One region of the Pseudoalteromonas sp. SR44-5 genome, then DNA from elsewhere that is predicted to be linked to it. Evidence: predicted binding sites of a transcription regulator. Region 1 holds the regulator's gene; each other region holds the start of a gene.
The links. The regulator sigma-54, encoded in region 1, starts transcription at its own class of promoters, with help from an activator protein. The targets are predictions, from matches to a motif close to GTTGGCACGNNNNTNGNNT.
Positions count from the first base shown of each region.

Region 2: the regulator sigma-54 is predicted to act here: its motif matches at 4,397-4,415, upstream of H5154_RS10330 (flagellar basal body rod protein FlgF).
Region 3: the regulator sigma-54 is predicted to act here: its motif matches at 2,009-2,027, upstream of H5154_RS12425 (DUF3192 domain-containing protein).

Region 1 covers NZ_JACJDT010000061.1:13,247-19,278, reverse strand. The annotation lists gene mgtE (magnesium transporter) at 1-658, opposite strand, end outside; gene H5154_RS21065 (HPr family phosphocarrier protein) at 782-1,054, opposite strand; gene rapZ (RNase adapter RapZ) at 1,083-1,925, opposite strand; gene ptsN (PTS IIA-like nitrogen regulatory protein PtsN) at 1,946-2,398, opposite strand; gene hpf (ribosome hibernation promoting factor) at 2,403-2,690, opposite strand; gene H5154_RS21045 (RNA polymerase factor sigma-54) at 2,719-4,215, opposite strand; gene lptB (LPS export ABC transporter ATP-binding protein) at 4,282-5,007, opposite strand; gene lptA (lipopolysaccharide transport periplasmic protein LptA) at 5,004-5,537, opposite strand; gene lptC (LPS export ABC transporter periplasmic protein LptC) at 5,527-6,032, opposite strand, start outside.
Region 2 covers NZ_JACJDT010000014.1:96,342-102,373, reverse strand. The annotation lists gene H5154_RS10360 (chemotaxis protein) at 1-278, shown strand, start outside; gene H5154_RS10355 (protein-glutamate O-methyltransferase CheR) at 299-1,129, shown strand; gene flgB (flagellar basal body rod protein FlgB) at 1,329-1,739, shown strand; gene flgC (flagellar basal body rod protein FlgC) at 1,742-2,173, shown strand; gene H5154_RS10340 (flagellar hook assembly protein FlgD) at 2,188-2,880, shown strand; gene flgE (flagellar hook protein FlgE) at 2,937-4,292, shown strand; gene H5154_RS10330 (flagellar basal body rod protein FlgF) at 4,452-5,216, shown strand; gene flgG (flagellar basal-body rod protein FlgG) at 5,238-6,026, shown strand.
Region 3 covers NZ_JACJDT010000020.1:42,524-48,555, reverse strand. The annotation lists gene H5154_RS12435 (PAS domain-containing hybrid sensor histidine kinase/response regulator) at 1-633, shown strand, start outside; gene H5154_RS12430 (diguanylate cyclase) at 602-1,516, shown strand; gene H5154_RS12425 (DUF3192 domain-containing protein) at 1,583-1,963, opposite strand; gene H5154_RS12420 (D-2-hydroxyacid dehydrogenase) at 2,126-3,070, opposite strand; gene zntR (Zn(2+)-responsive transcriptional regulator) at 3,173-3,586, shown strand; gene H5154_RS12410 (SO_0444 family Cu/Zn efflux transporter) at 3,570-4,808, shown strand; gene H5154_RS12405 (1-acyl-sn-glycerol-3-phosphate acyltransferase) at 4,967-6,032, shown strand, end outside.

The DNA of each region.
Region 1 (6,032 bases):
CATCCATCGAAATGAGGATAGATTCACAATCTTCATCCATTAAGTCGCGAATGATTTTATCTGGCGAGTTAGTCAACAAGGTCGTTAACGACATGGCACCTATAAAGCAGTTATGTTTATCAACAACATAAAGATCATCGGTACCTTCTGGTAGCTCACCACGTAAACGTAAGTAGCGCAGTACTACGTCGATAGTGACATCTGGACGGATGGTCACTGTATCAGTGTTCATTAGCGCGCCAGCAGAGCGCTCTTGATAAGAGAGTGCTTGAGTTGCACGTTCTCGATCTTGGCTGTCCATGGCACTAACAACGTCTTTGTAGACGGTATCAGGTAGGCTACGTAGTACTTCCCCTAGATCATCGTGGCTCATGTCCTCAGTTGCCGCAGCGATGTGCTTCGGCTCCATTTGGGCAATGATCCCTAAACGAACATCTTCTGAGAGTTCTTCGAGTACGTCACCTTGTACATCTGGATCAACCAGTTGCCATAGCAAGGTACGAATTTTATGTGGGGATGACTCGAGTAACAATGCGGTGTCACACGGAGCTGTTTTTGCCAACATACGCCTTACTTGAACAAATTGACCACTGTTAAGTGACTTGGTCACTTGTTTTAGTTGTTGTAGTGGGTAATCTTGTTCAAAAGCTTCTGGCATTGGCGTCCTTAAAAATTAATACGCTTGATAGGTAGGGTAACAGTTGTCGGTAATTAACGCGCTTGGTCTGTTTAATTAACGACTTTATTTAGTTTAACGCAATTTAGTGGTACTGACTACGAGCTATTCTTGTTCGTTAAAGCGTTGTGCGATCAACTCGCCAATTGCTGCAAGAGCAGGTTCAGCGTCCGGGCCTTCACATACAACTTTAACTTCTTTGCCTTGGCTACTTTCTAATAGCATTAAGCCGAGTACGCTATCGCCTGCGGCTTGTTTGTCATCTTGATGAAGTGTGATGCTGGCATCAAACTGCACAGCTAATTGCGCTAATACGCTGGCTGCGCGAGCATGTAAACCGAGTTTGTTTTTTATTAAAAATGTATCTTCTAAACGCATCAACATTCCTTACTGTAAACGTGAGTTGTTATTCTTGTTCACGATGGCGAATTTTCACATTGCTGTGGCTCATCGAGAAGCTTTCACCTATAGTTTGCGCTAGATAAACTGAGCGATGTTGACCACCGGTGCAACCAATAGCAATTGTTAAGTAACTGCGGTTATTACGCTCCAAATGCGGTAACCAAGTTTGTACAAAGGTTTGGATCTGCCAAGTGAATTTTTGTACGATACTATGGCTGGCTAAATAATCTTTTACTGGCTGATCAAGGCCTGTAAGTGGCTTAAGCTCAGGCTCCCAATGTGGGTTTGGTAAAAAGCGTGCATCAAAAACATAATCAGCTTCTTTTGGGATACCATATTTAAAACCAAATGATTCAAAGGTAATGATTAGTTTTTTATCTTTTTTCCCTAAAATCTTTTCACGGATTGACTCTGCAAGCTGGTGGACACTCAGATCAGTGGTATCAAGTATAAAGTCAGCGCGAGTAGTTAATACATCAAGTAATACTTTTTCTTGCTTGATAGCTAAATCCAGTGGCAAAGAGTCCAAAGATAATGGGTGTAAGCGGCGAGTTTCAGAAAAACGTTTGATCAGGGTTTGATCATCACTGTCTAAATAAAATAGCGTCGGATTTGCAAAACCAGGCAAGTATTCAAGAATATCGTTAAATTCTTCCTGCTCTTTCGGTAAATTACGGACATCAATACTGACGGCAATTTTGTCATAATTATCAGAGACACTGCGCACTAATGAAGGTAATAAGTTTACCGGAATATTATCTACACAATAATAGCCAAGATCTTCTACTACACGCAGAGCAACAGATTTACCTGAGCCAGAACGCCCACTGATGATGATTAACTCCATGTAAATTCTCCTTCATTTGGCTACGATTGCGCAGCAATTACGTGATACAAATCTTGGTCTGTTTTTGCGCTACGTAGTTGTTTACAAAAATCTTTGTCGTTGAGTTTATCAGCAATTGTGGCTAACGTCTTCAAATGAAGTTGGCTATCACCATCTGGCACGATGAGAGCTACAAATATATCAACTGGGCGATTATCTATCGCATCAAAATCAATCGGTGATTCACTCACTATAATTATTGCTAGCGGGTTTTCAACACCACTCATACGGCCATGAGGAATAGCAATACCACGACCAATACCCGTACTACCTAGTTTTTCTCTCGACAGTAGTGCGTTGAGGATTTCTTGTTGTGATAGCTGAGGAAGTTGTTCATGAGCCAATTGGCTGATAAATTCAATGATCCGTTTTTTGCTATTAAAAAGGACCGCAGCTTTACTGCAGTCCTGGCAAATAAGTGAGCTTAATTTCATAGTGTTAGTGTCGAGCGTGCTTCTCTTTGTGTTTAATTACCTGACGGTCAAGTTTGTCGATTAGTCCGTCAATGGCTGCATACATGTCTTGGTGCTCAGTTGAGGCAAATAATTCAGCGCCACTGACATGTAATGTGGCTTCTGCTTTTTGGCTTAGCTTTTCTACATCAAGAATGACATGGACATTATTGATATGATCAAAATGCCTTTCAAGCTTGGCAAACTTATTGTTTACATAGTCTCTTAATGAATCAGTAATTTCTACATGACGACCAGTTAAATTTAGTTGCATAAGCATTTTCCTCTTGTGATTTTACGCCTTAAATCAAACTTTTACGTTGATTTGACGGTGGAATAGCCAGTGACTCGCGGTATTTTGCAATAGTCCGTCTAGCTACTTTGATACCTTGCTCTGCCAATATATCTGCAATTTTACTATCACTCAATGGTTTCGCTGAGTTTTCTGCACTGATCAATTTTCTGATCAATGCTCGAATGGCTGTCGATGAGCATTCGCCGCCGTTCTCAGTACTTACATGGCTCGAGAAAAAATATTTTAACTCAAATATACCACGAGGGGTATGCATGTATTTTTGGGTGGTTACACGAGAAATTGTTGATTCGTGCATCTCAACCATTTCGGCAACGTCGTTTAGTACCATAGGGCGCATGGCCTCAGGGCCATGCTCAAAGAATCCTTGCTGCTGTTTAACAATGCAGTTGGTTACTTTGAGTAACGTCTCGTTACGACTTTCTAGGCTTTTAATAAACCATTTAGCTTCTTGCAAATGCGAGCGTATAAATTGGCTGTCAGTGCTTGATTTTACAGAGCGTGACATCGCCGCATATTGGCTGTTCACTCTAATTTTTGGCATGCTGTCTGGATTGAGTTCAACCACCCAGCGACCTTTAATTTTTTTCACCGAAACGTCAGGAATAACATACTCTGATTCTTCGCGTACTATGGTATCCGCAGGCTTTGGGTTAAGGCTGTGGATCAGTGTCATTACTTCTTTTAGTTCATCTTCTTTAAGCTTAGTCTTTTTCATCAAAGTGCGATAGTCACGACTAGCTAATAAATCGATATGATCAGTTAAAATCATTTTTGTCTCGCTAATCCAAGGAGTTGCAGGATCAAATTGATTTAATTGAATACATAAACATTCTTGTAGGCTGCGCGCAGCAATACCAACAGGGTCAAACAACTGAATGCGTTTTAACACTGCTTGCACTTCGTCGAGTTCGATTTCTTCTTCGTTATTACCTTGATTTAAGCTTTCTGCGATGTCTTCGCAGCTCAAGGTTAAAATACCTGAATCGTCAACGGCTTCAACAATCGCAATGGCAATGGCTTCATCGGTTGGACTAAAAGGTGTGAGTTGTAATTGCCACATTAGATATTCGTGCAAGGTTTCAGTTGAGGCACCTTGATAAATTGACTCATCTTCAGGCATTGGCCCAGATGACGTATTTGGCGCAGCACTCATGTATTCGTCCCAGGTGACGTCCATAGCCATTTCGTCACTTAAGGTCTCTTTACTTAATGCTTCGCTACTTTCTTGTTCATATTCGCTTGGCTTGTCGTCTGCTGATGCGCTAACGGTTAAGTCATCGTTATCTTGTTTTTGTTCGTTTTTACCAGCCGTGTCGTCTGAATATTCATGTTCTTCTAGCTCTAACAATGGATTGCTGTCGAGCGCTTCTTGAATTTCTTGCTGGAGATCCAATGTACTGAGTTGCAATAAGCGAATTGCTTGTTGCAGCTGTGGTGTCATTGTAAGTTGCTGGCCCATGCGCAGCTGGAGTGATTGCCTCATGTATCTCTAACAATCCTTTTATTGTTATCATCGTTAAGTCTAGCAGATACTTAGCCGAGCGTGGCTTTATAGCCTAAATTGCTCGCCCAGGTAAACATCGCGGACTGTTTGGTCGGCGAGTACATGCTCAGGGGTACCTGATGCAATTAACTCCCCATGAGAAACTATGTAGGCTTTTTCACAAACATCAAGGGTTTCTCGTACATTGTGGTCGGTAATAAGCACGCCAATACCACGGTTTTTAAGGTGTTCAATAATCTTCTTTATATCTAACACTGAAATAGGATCAACGCCAGCAAAAGGCTCATCAAGTAAGATAAATTTTGGGTTTGCGGCTAAAGCGCGTGCAATTTCAACTCGACGACGTTCACCGCCAGATAATGCCATACCTTGGCTGTCGCGGATATGTTGAATGCTAAACTCATCAAGTAAGCTGTCGAGCGCTTCTTCTCTGGCTTGTTTATTCAGCTCTTTACGAGTTTCTAAAATAGCCATCAGGTTTTGATAAACAGTTAATTTACGGAAGATGGATGATTCTTGTGGCAGGTAGCCAATCCCTAACCGTGCGCGACTGTGCATTGGCAGTAAGGTGATGTCATTATCATCAATACTGATTTTACCTTTGTCGCTTGGAACTAAACCCACAATCATATAAAAGGTGGTGGTTTTACCAGCGCCATTAGGACCCAATAAGCCAACAATGCTGCCTGCGCTAACTTCTAAACCCACGCTTTTTACAACTTGGCGACCTTTATAGCTTTTTGCTAGAAATTCAGCTTTTAATGTACTCATGGCTGCCCTTTAGATTTGTCTTTTTTACTGTCTACTGGTACCAAAATGGTGTGCACACGATCGCTTGAGCTTGCGCCTTTTTCAGCACTGATCAGTTGCTGGTCCATATCATAGGTAATGCTTTTGGCATTGATTTTTTGACCTGCCTGAGTGACTTGTGCATTGCCAACCAAGGTTAAATAGCGCTTAGCGACATCGTAACGGACTTCATCAGCACTGGCACTCATTACTGTGCCATCAGTTTGTTTTTCTTCAAAGTAAGCCGGACTGCCAGTTGCGACAAGTAGTTGTTTGTTATCGCCTAAATCTTCGCGCTTATGGACTTCAAGTCGATCCGCTTTGATACGGCGGTTACCATGAATGATTTCAACATTTTTTTCAAAAATACCGATATTGTCTTTCAGTTGGGCAAGCTGCGTGTCAGCACTGATAGAGACTTGATCTGCAGGTGGTGTCGTATTTTCAGCAAAGCTTGCAAAAGCAATGAATAAGCTTGGTATAACAAGCAAGTGAGCAAATTTATTGGTCATAATATATGGTTCGCGTATGGTTAATTAGTTCTACCACTTCGGCTTTTAAGTCGGCATGGAGACCGCGCCCAGTGATTTTTAAATTTGGTCCGATTAATTCAACTGGTTGTTCTGAACTCATGGTTTGTAGTTCAATATCAACCTGAATATTATCTGCGTTTATATGTTCAATCATGGCATTATTGGTCAGGTTTTTAGCAACCACATTACCTTCTAAAATTAATTGATGATTTTCATATAAGGTGGCTTCATCGGCATTAATTTGCCACGTCTGCTGTTGATTATAGAGTGTAAAAATAGGTTGTTCAAAGTAAGTGAACCCTAACTGTTGGTAGAGTTCCATTTTTGCAGCTGTTACTTTGTGGCTAATTTTACCTTGTTCATCAAATGCGGTTTGTTTTAATGCCACCGCAGTATAATCAGGTTTTGCTATTATATCTTCTTGGTGTTGTTTTATGGCGGTACTTTGATAAAAATACGGATACCACAGCCATA
Region 2 (6,032 bases), on a different contig from region 1:
TCCGGGAAATTGCTGCACTTGACTGTAAGCATGATATTACCGAGCGAGTTGGTTTATTGATCTCTGATGTTGAAATGCCAGAAATGGACGGTTATACCCTCACGGCTGAAATAAAAGCAGATCCAAAGTTAGCCCCATTACATGTTATTCTGCATACATCACTCAGTGGTGTGTTCAATCAAGCGATGATTGAAAAAGTGGGGGCTGATGACTTTATTGCTAAGTTCAATCCGGATGAGTTAGCTACAGCAGTGAAAAAATGGGTTCATTGTGACTAATTTGAAAAGGCGGTGTTACTTTGGAAAATAAGCATTTACAACAAAGCGAGTACGATCAGTTTCGTTCTTTTTTAGAGCAACAATGTGGCATTGTTTTGGGTGATAATAAGCTTTATTTAGTCAAAAGCAGGCTTGCTCCGCTAATGGTTCGTTTCAATGTTGAGTCATTGTCACAATTGGTCAGTAAAACACTGAGTCCGCATGAGCGGCAGTTACGTGCCGCAGTTGTTGATGCTATGACGACCAATGAAACTTTATGGTTTCGGGATCAATACCCGTTTGAACTATTACAAAGTAAGTTATTCCCAGAGCATAAAGAGTTGCGTCGACCGTTGAAAATTTGGTCAGCGGCAAGTTCCTCAGGACAAGAGCCATATTCTATTGCCATGTCGGTCGCTGAGTTTCAAGCTAAGCAGCCGGGTGTATTAAAAATGGGCGCGCAGATCATCGGCACCGATATTTCTAATACTATGTTAGATATGTGTAAACATGCAGAATATGACTCTCTTGCTTTAGCTAGAGGGCTGTCGGTAGAGCGCAGGAAGAAGTTCTTCAAAGATAGCGGCAATGGGATGGCGCAAGTTAACGACTCAATAAAAAAATTAGTGAGTTTTCGACACCTTAATTTATTAGATTCATACGCACTAATGGGCAAATTTGATATTATTTTTTGCCGTAATGTGCTGATTTATTTTGCACCTGAGGTGAAAGCCAAAATTATTGCTCAGTTTGCTCAAGCACTTAACCCTAAGGGGTATTTATTTTTAGGTGCTTCAGAGTCTATGTCAGGGTTAAGTAACGAGTTTGATATGGTACGCTGTAATCCTGGTATTATTTATCAAAAGAAATAACTTACCAGCGTAAATAACGCGCTAAAACGTAAGTAACTCAAATCTCATCGGTAGTAAAGCCGAATCTAGAATACGATAAAACGATGTGCCTCCACATCGTTTTTCTTTTTAAATCAAAAATTAAACACTTCATAAAATACTAATCTAGTTGGCTCACCTTTTGCATTAATCATCTTAAGTCAATTTTTTGGAGATGGTTATGGCTATCAGTTTTGATAAAGCATTTGGGGTTCATCCTCATGCAATGTTGATCCGTTCGCAACGTGCTGAGTTATTAGCAACCAATATCGCTAATGCTGATACGCCGGGCTATAAAGCGAAGGATATCGACTTTGCCTCAGCATTGAAAGCGGCAAAAAGCCACCAGCAAGGCGGCAATAACATGGTAACAACTAACCCGAATCACATTGCCGGTGGTAGTCGTTATGTCGGTAATAGTGAAATGTTTCGTTCGCCAAATCAAGCAGATACAGGTGATGGTAACTCGGTTGATATACAAGTGGAACGAAACTTGTATACAAAGAACTCATTAGAGTATCAGGCAAGCCTGCAATTTATGAGTAGTAAAATTAAAGGCCTTAAAAAAGCCCTCGGTAGTCAAGGAGCCTAAGCATGAGTTTATATAACGTTTTTGATATTTCAGGTAGTGGTATGAGTGCGCAAAATGTGCGTTTGAACACCACCGCAAGTAATATTTCCAATGCCAATAGCATTAGCTCAAGCCAAGACAAAACTTACCGGGCGCGTCACCCTGTTTTTGCAGCTGAACTGATGAAAGCATCAGAATCAACTGGTAATACGCAGGGATCGTCTGTTGGCGTTAAAGTACTAGGCATTGTAGAGAGTAATAAACCACTGCAAATTGAATATAACCCAAATCACCCCAGTGCGGATGAAAATGGTTATATCTACAAACCTAACGTTAATGTCGTTGAAGAAATGGCTAATATGATTTCCGCCTCACGCTCTTATCAAACCAATGTGCAAGTTGCTGATGCAGCGAAGCAAATGTTAAGTAAAACACTGTTGCTTGGGCAGCGGTAATTGAGGGTTAGATTATGAGTAACGACATAAATACTGCATCATCAAGCTATATAGATTCGCTTCGTTGGCCGAGTAAACAAGAGGCTGACGAAAAGACTGGTGAAAAGAAAAGTGATGCATTAACGCAAGAGGATTTCTTTTCATTATTAACGCAGCAACTGTCGTTTCAAGATCCCAGTAAACCTGCGGACAACGACCAAATGATTGCACAAATGACGAACTTTACCATGGCAGAAGGTATCTCAAATTTAAATTCAAAGTTTGAGTCTTTGGCTGCTTCAATGACCTCTAATTCAGCGTTGCAAGCATCAACTCTGGTAGGTAAAAAAGCTTTAGTTGAATCAGATACATTAGATCTTAACAGCAGTGGTGATGTCTCGGGCATGATTGCTGTTGAAAGTCCCGTTAAAGATTTAAGGCTCAGTATTACAGATGCTTCCGGACAACTAGTGAGAGTAATTGAGTTAGGTGATAAACCTGCTGGTGGCTTACGTTTTAACTGGGATGGAAAAAATGAAGCCGGTGAGAGCCTTCCGCCAGGAGAATACAATATCAAAGCAGAGGGCAGCATGGGCGAAGAATTTACTAGTTTACCCATGGCCTCTTATAAAAATATTGATAGCGTCAATATTAATGGCGCTAACGGTATTATTATTAACACTAAAGAAGGGGCAGTTAAGCTGTCTGATGTCGCAGAAATTGCGTGATAAATTTTATTTATTTTTTAGCCTATTGGCTAAATTTTATAGGTTAGAGGTGAATTATGAGTTTTAATATTGCATTAACTGGCATTGCTGCCGCACAAAAAGATTTGGATGTTACTGCTAATAACATCGCTAATGTAAATACTTACGGTTTTAAAGAATCGAGAGCTGAGTTTGCCGATGTTTATTCATCATCAGTTTTTTCTTCGGGTAAAACTAAAAATGGTGATGGTGTACAAACAGCATCTGTAGCACAGCAATTTCACCAAGGTTCAACATTAGGCACTAAAAATTCACTCGATCTTGCTATAGGAGGTGAAGGATACTTTGCTCTTAGCAATGAGTTAGGCTCACAAGATAAAACATTTACTCGTGCAGGGGCGTTTAAATTAGATAAAGATAACTTTATCGTTGACGCACAAGGTAATTACTTACAAGGCTTTCCTGTTGATGAAGTTAGTGGAGATGCAACATCAGTAAGTTTAACCTCCTCTGGGGCGATTCAAATTCCTGATTCGTCAGGTTCCCCGCGCGCTACCACAAGTGTATATTCGTCATTTAGATTGGATTCGACCAAAGATACACCGACTATTACACCATTTGATCCAACTCAATCAGGGTCATATACTCACTCTACCTCAACCAATGTTTATGATTCGCTAGGTGAGCCGCATACTATGCAATTGTATTTTGTGAAAACAGATGCAGCTGTTACAGGTAATGCTAATGAGTGGCAAACCTATGCAACGTTAGACGGTCAAGCATTCAACCCAGATGGTAGCTCGCAAGGCGCTACTGGACCATTTAACCCAATTTCAACATTTCAGTTTGATGCGAACGGCTTACCACTTAACACCAATGGTACCGCAAATACAGGCAATACATTTAACCCTGTTGTGTTAGATAGCACTAATTTGACAGGGTTTTTAGGCAATGGTGCTAGCTTTCCTAATAATGTAACTATCAACTGGCGCGATGAAGCAGGTACCTCTGCAAAAATCCCGACTCAGCATGCAGGCAAGTTTGAAAATAAAGTATTATCTCAAGATGGTGCTGCTGTGGGACGGTTGGCAAATATAGACATTGGTGTTGATGGAAAAATTGTTGCTTCTTATAGTAATGGCGACTCTAATTATTTAGGACAAGTTGCGTTAGTCCGTTTTCCCAATTCACAGGGGTTACAACAAGTAGGCAATACGTCATGGAAGAAAAGTTTAACTTCAGGTGACCCTGTAGCGGGTGAAGCAAATTCAGGCGCATTTGGTAAGATTAGCTCATCAGCATTAGAGCAATCAAACGTGAACTTAACCAATGAGCTTGTTGATTTGATCAGCGCACAGCGTAACTTCCAAGCTAACTCGCGTGCACTCGAAGTGAATTCAACACTACAGCAAGCTATTTTGCAGATCCGTTAATCTCGTTTTAATATTTTTTACAATCCGACACCTAGGCTGCTATTTATTAGCAGCCTTTTTTATTTGTGCTTGATTATATTTTGTAATTTATTACGTCATTTTATTGTGGCACTTATCTTGCATTTGCCATGTTATAGATTTTTAACGTGAGTCGATGTTATGGACAAGATGGTCTACATTGCAGCGTCTGGAGCTAAGCAAAGTTTGCGGGGCCTAGAGCTTAAAGCAAATAATTTAGCAAATGCCAATACCACAGGCTTTAAAGCTGACTTCGCGCAAGCGCGCTCAATGCAAGCTTTTGGTGAAGGCTTACCGACACGTGTTTTTACTATGCAGGAACGGCCAGGCTCTAATATGACTTCCGGCGGTATTGTTGAAACTGGACGTGATCTTGATATTGCTATGAGCGATAAAGGGTGGCTTACAGTGCAAGATGCTTCAGGTAATGAGGCATATACTAAAGTTGGCACGTTGAATATCACTCCTGATGGCGCTTTGATCACCAGTCACGGGCGTCAAGTTATTGGCGAAGGTGGACCGATTATTTTGCCATTGCCAGTGGAGAAAGTCGAATTTAGTGACGATGGTTCAATCCAAGTTCGCCCGCAAGGTGCGCCGGCTAACTTTTTAGAAGTTGTTGACCGTTTGAAGGTAATTAAGGCAAATAATTCTGAGCTTGAAAAAGGCAATGATGGCTTATTTCGACCAAAACCCGAATTACTGGAAAATGGTATATGTGGATTTTGTGACATCTCTAATGATGTGAAAGTAATGAGTGGCACTTTGGAAATGTCAAATGTGAATCCGGTACATGAGATGGTGGATATGATAAGCCATCAACGCCAATTTGAATTACAAGTTAAGTTAATGAAAACGGCTGAAGAAATTGACGAACGTCAAACTCAATTGCTGCGTATTGTTTAACTTTATTGAGAGGACATTAATATGAATCCTGCATTGTGGATAAGTAAAACGGGGCTTGATGCTCAACAAACCGATATTTCGGTTATCTCAAATAATTTAGCCAATGCCAGTACTGTTGGTTATAAGAAAAGTCGTGCTGTATTTGAAGATTTGCTTTATCAAAATATTAATCAGCCAGGGGGGCGTTCATCACAAGATACAGAGATGCCTTCTGGTCTGATGCTTGGTGCTGGTACCAAAGTAGTTGCTAATCAGAAGAACTTTTCTCAAGGTAACATGTTAACCACTGAAAACTCATTGGATTGGATGATATCAGGGCCCGGTTTTTTTGAAGTTTTACAGCCCGATGGCAATATCGCCTATTCTCGAAATGGTCAATTTACCACGGATGAAGATGGTCGTATTGTTACTGCTGGTGCAGGTTTTCCTGTGCAGCCAGAAATGAATGTACCGGATGATGCGAAGTCAATTACCGTATCACAAGATGGTGAGGTATCGGTGAAAATAGAAGGACAACCTGAGAATGTGGTGATTGGTCAGTTAACGATCAGTGACTTTATCAATCCATCAGGTCTAGAGCCTGTAGGCCAAAATTTATATACCGAAACGGCCGTCAGTGGCGCACCTGTACAAGGTAACCCTGGTCTAGAAGGATTAGGCACTGTTGTCCAAGGCGCACTTGAAACCTCTAACGTAAATGTAACCGAAGAGTTAGTTAACCTAATTGAAACTCAACGTATCTATGAAATGAATTCAAAGGTGATTTCAGCGGTTGACGAAATGATGAGTTACATCAGTCAGCAACTTTAACTAATT
Region 3 (6,032 bases), on a different contig from region 1:
GCAAATTCGGCGATGGCAGGGATAGATTTGGTTGCACAAGTCATGCCTGATCTGATCTTAATGGATATTCAAATGCCAGAAGTCGATGGGTTGCAAGCAACCGCTTTATTGCGACAACGTTATGATCAACAGCAATTACCTATTTTTGCGCTAACTGCGCATTGTGAAGCAGCTGACGAGCAACGCTCACTTGCAGTGGGTATGAATAAACATTTAACAAAACCAGTAGTTGCAGCGACGTTATTAGCGGCGATAAATGAGCTGAGAATTACCGGCGCTGTTTTTTATAATCATTCTTTTGCATTAGAACAATTCTCGGGCCATAATGATTTACTACAGGTAATGTTGGGTAAACTTGCTAAGTTGTGTGTAAGCCATCTGCAGCAATTAAAAGTGCCGATGCAAACAAAAGCGTTGGAACGATTAGTGCATAGTATTAAAGGTGTGTCAGGAAACCTTGGCTTTAATCGCCTAAGTGCTACCGCTCAGCAATTAGAAAGTAGACTACGTAAGACACCAGACGTAGGGCAAATATCCCTGAGTCAGTTAGAGTTCGAATTAGTACAAGTAAATAGATACATTCAAATACAAGGCTCAGTAAATGTTGAAGAAAGCCAAAATACTGATCGTTGATGACGACCCATTAAATCGATTAGTGTTGGAAAAAACATTAGCGAATGATCACGAAATATTTTTAGTTGAAAGTGGTGAAAAAGCCCTTACATTTGTTAAATCAACGGCGGTTGACTTAATTATCCTCGATATAGTAATGCCCGGCATTAATGGCTATGAGGTGTTAATTCAGTTAAAAGAAAATTCAACTACGCACGCTATTCCAGTCATCTTTATTTCAGCTAATACAAGCCATGATGATGAAGCGAAAGGGTTTGAATTAGGCGCAATGGACTATATTGCTAAGCCATTTAGTCCCGCAATAGTACGTGCACGAGTGCGTAATCAATTATTGATCAAGCAAAAAAATGATTTGTTAGAAATGCTCGCCTCAATTGATGGGCTGACAGAAATACCTAATCGGCGTTATTTAGATGAAAGCTTATCGCGAGAATGGCGTCGCAGCCGTCGAGCTGGTACACCGTTATCGGTGCTATTAATAGATATAGACCACTTTAAGCGTTATAACGATTGTTATGGCCACCGTGCCGGGGATGACTGCCTTAAACGTGTGGCACATGCATTAGTTGCAGCGTGTGAGCGAGGTACTGACTTTGTTGCGCGCTACGGCGGTGAAGAATTTGCTGCAGTATTACCCGACACCAACCAGTACGAGGCATTGGAATTTGCTAATAAACTCAGAGATGCTGTTAATGCGCTTGCTATCCCGCATAAAGCATCACTCAATGCCGCTCACATTACGATAAGTATTGGGGTTGCTACAACTGAGTTTGGTCAAGTTTATGCTGAGCATATATTACTTGAAGAAGCCGATTTAGGTTTATATCAAGCTAAAGATAGTGGCCGCGATAAAATTATCGCTCGAGTTATTGACGCAAGTTAGTAAAGTCAGTTATTACAGCAAATAAAGAGTGAATATGCTCCACTCTTTACTGCTTTAGTTTTGTGTCTAAATGGCGCTAAGTGAATTATAAATACTATCACCCACACCAATCAGTTTCTCGTTTTTAAAGACCAGTGGAGTACATTCATCTTTTGTCATTTTTCCGTCAGAGTGAATACTATGGGTGGCATAAAATAGTACTTGGTATACATCACCGTCTTTTTTTAATAATTCTGTAAAGTCGGGAGTTTTTAATTTATTTAATACATTTTGATAGCTGGTATCTAAAGTGAGCCCCGAGATGCTTTCACGATTAAATTGATGATGTTCTTCCCAGCTTGAACTATTACCAGCCCAATGCGTTTCTGCTTCACCATCGGATACTGCAATTACACAACCAGTAAGAAGAGGGGCTGTAAGCGCGGCAATTAAAAGTACTTTTTTCATTATTTTATCCTGATACTAAATATTGATTTTAATTTGTCTATTAGTTAGCAAAGAACTGGCCAATATTTTATATTATTTAAAATCAATAGATTAGGTTTTTTTGTAAGGCGGTAAATTACATTTAACCACCTTGTATAGCGTAACTAACTAAAAGTTAGTTGATTAGACCAGTCTATTTAAGCTTTGACCTTGGCTAAATGCGCTAATATTTAAGCTGACTTGCTTTACTAAGCGAATGATTGACTCTTCACTGGCCCATGCAATATGTGGAGTCAGTATTAAATTATCACCACGATAAGCGGCCAATGGATTATCCTTCGCAGCTGGTTCTTTACTTAATACGTCAAATCCCGCTCCTGCAATTTGGTTATTGCTCAGTGCGTTGGCTAAATCAGCTTCATTAACGATACCACCGCGCGCGGTGTTAATTAAAATGGCATTGGGTTTCATCATAGCAAGTTCAGCAGCACCAATCAGATCACGACTTTCATCGGTTAAAGGGCAGTGTACACTAATAATATCAGCTGTTTTTATTGCTTGGTAAAATTCTGTTCGGCCCTCTCTAGTTACTTGGTTTTTACGCTCACTGATAACTACATTGGCACCAAAAGCACGTGCAACATCCGCAACAGCTTTACCAAGCGAACCATAACCGATAATTGCCAGAGTTTTACCTCCAATATCATTAAAACGGTAATCAAGGCGGCAGAACATCTCACTTTGTTGCCATAACCCTTGTTGGCAATCAGCAATGTAGCGGTGAGTATTACCCAGTAAATTTGTGATCAGTGCAAAGGTATGTTGTACAACCGAAGGTGTTGAATACCCGGCCACATTGGTAACGGCAATGCCAAACTCTTTAGCGGCGACTAAATCAACATTGTTAGTGCCAGTTGCGGCTACACATATGAGCTTTAATTCAGGAAGTTTTGCCAGTGTTTCGCGATTAAGTACCACTTTATTGGTGATCAATACATCAGCGCCTGCACTGTGCGCTAATACTTGTGCTGGACTGGTTAGTGAATAACTAGTGAAATTGCCAAGTGTTTGAAAAGGCTCAAGTGATGTGCCTGCTAATGTGGCAGTATCGAGAAGGGTAATATTCATGCGCTTTCCTTATTAAATAAAATAATTTTAATGCTTGACCTTGGTGTGTACTCTAAGGTTTATACTTGGCATCAGTTGATAATACACTCATTGGAGACACAGATGAAAATAGGTGAATTTGCTAATCAGTTAGGTGTCTCTACAGATACCCTAAGATACTATGAAAAACATAATTTGTTAACGCCATCAAGTCGAACCGGGGCCGGTTATCGCGATTATGGTGAAGCTGCATTAAAGCAAATGAAGTTTATTTTACGTGCTAAAAATGTTGGCTTTAGCTTGGCAGAGATCAAGGAGTTGCTGCAAATTAAATTTAAAAAACATCAGCATTCTTGCCATGAAGTTAAAAACCTAACAATACAAAAGCGTGACTTAGTCGCAGAGCGCATTGCTGAATTAACACGTTTTCATCAATCATTATCCGTGTTAGCTGATAAGTGCTGTGGCGGACAAGAGCCCGCAGATAACTGTTCAATATTAACCACTTTGGAGGACATCGATGGACTTACTCAATAATTTTTGGCAGTTATTTTTATTATCTGCCCCTTGGTTAATGCTTGGTTTACTCATTGCCGGGTTATTAAATGTGTATTTACCGGCAAATTTTTTAAATAAACATTTAGGTAAAGAAGGTTTTTGGACCACTGTTAAAGCTGCTTTAATTGGTGCGCCAATGCCGTTGTGTTCGTGCGGTGTAATACCCGCTGCAATTGGTTTAAGACGTGCAGGCGCTTCAAAAAGTGCTACCACTGCGTTTTTAGTATCGACTCCTGAAACTGGGGTTGATTCGGTGTCGGTATCGTATGTGCTACTCGGTCCTTTTATGGCAATAATTCGTCCAATAGCGGCGATTTGTAGTGCTATTGTCGCAGGTGTCTTAGTGGGGCGTGATGCTGAAAAAACGCAAACTACAGATCACTCTAGTGAAGTTAATAATGAGCAAAAGCGAGCAGCTACAACAAGTTGTTGTTCAACAAAATCAGCAGTGGCTGAAGAGAAGGCAAGTTGCTGCTCAACAAAATCAGCAGTGGTCGAAGAGAAGGCAAGTTGCTGCTCAACGAAATTAGCAGTGGTCGAAGAGAAGGCAAGTTGCTGCTCAACAAAATCAGCAGTGGTCGAAGAGAAGACTAACTGTTGCGATACAACAAGTGCAGCACCAGCTAGTCAATGGCAAAAGATGAAACAGGCAGTGAGTTTTAGCTGTAACAAATTGCTATCAGACACTATGAAGTGGTTAATGATTGGTTTGTTCTTTGCAGCTTTAGTGCAAACTTATGTGCCAGAGTCATTTTTAAGCCAATGGGGCAGTGGTATTTTGGCTATGCTGGTGGTGATCGTGATTAGTATTCCCATGTATATCTGCGCGACCGCATCAACGCCGATTGCAGCTGGTTTGTTATTGAGCGGTGTATCGCCGGGGGCGGTGTTGGTGTTTATGCTTGCGGGTCCTGCCACGAATGTCGCAACGCTTGGCGTGGTTGCTAATGAGCTTGGTAAACGTGCAGTAGTTGCTTATTTAGTTGGTGTAATAGGGGTTGCTTTAATATTTGGCTTTTTAACTGATTATTTAGTGGCTGAATTTGGCTTTGTTGTTACACCATTATTAGGTGAAGAACATCAAGTGCTACCACATTGGCTAACCCTTCTCTGTGGTACTATTTTAGCGCTGTTAATGGTGCGTTTAGTTCTTAAAGGAGCGCTTAGTAAATACCGTAGTACTGGTAAGAGCATTGCATAATTGAATGTTATTAAATAGATTTTTAGCGGTTATAAAATATAAACAATGGACCAAATTAATGACTTAGTTCGCATTTTAGGTTGTCTGAGTTATAATCGCCTATAGAATATAAACGGTGCGCATGAGCGCACCGTTTTTTTAACTTTAAAGATGCAGTAATGAGTGAGCCAGTGGACAAGTACGCAGATATAAGACCTTACAATGATGATGAAGTAGCCGCTTCGGTTGCACGTTTGATTGATGATAATGCGTTTATTGATGTAGTTGCAAAATATAACTTACCGCGTTTTTTATCAGCTGTACCTTTGCTGTCTAGAGCATTGGTAAAGTATCAGTTACGTAAAAAGTGGGGCGCTATCAACAGTGTTGAGCAAGTTCAACAAATCGTTGCTAAGTATTTAGCACAGCTGGTAAAACGCACCACAACTGAGGTGACTTTTTCTGGTTTGGATCAACTTGATCCAAAGCAAGCGTATTTGTTTATCTCAAATCATCGCGATATCGTACTTGATCCTGCGTTAATTAATTGGGGCTTATTCAGCTATAAAATGAAGACAGTCCGTATCGCCATCGGTGATAACTTACTGCAAATCCCTTATATCACCGAACTGATGCGTTTAAATAAAAGCTTTATTGTTAAGCGCTCTGTTAAAGCGCCAAAAGAAATGCTTAGAGCACTATCGCAGCTTTCAGCTTATATTTACGATTCGCTTGCTGGTGGTGATTCAATTTGGATTGCACAAAAAGAAGGCCGCGCTAAAGATGGCTTTGATCAAACAGATCCTGCGTTACTTAAAATGTTGCAGCTTAATGGTCGTAAGCAAAAGAAAGAGTTTGCTGAATATGTACGCGAGCTAAAAATTGTACCAGTATCAATTTCATATCAATATGAACCTTGCGCAACAGCCAAAGCCAAAGAGCTTTATCATAAGCAACATCATGGTAAATATGTTAAGTCAGCGGGTGAAGATATTGCCAGTATTGTTGAAGGTTTTAGTACCGCCAAAGGGCATGTTCATTTAGCATTTGGGCAACCAATTGAAGAAGGGTGTGAATCACCAGAGCAGCTGGCAAAAACCATTGATCAGCAAATTATTGATTCGTTTTTTTTACATCCTGGGAACTACATTGCGGGTGGTTGTAAACAAGCGGTGATTGATAAAGCCGACGCTCAGGCATTTGAGATGCGTCTGGCGCGTGTGCCAGATGAGCTAAAACCACTGG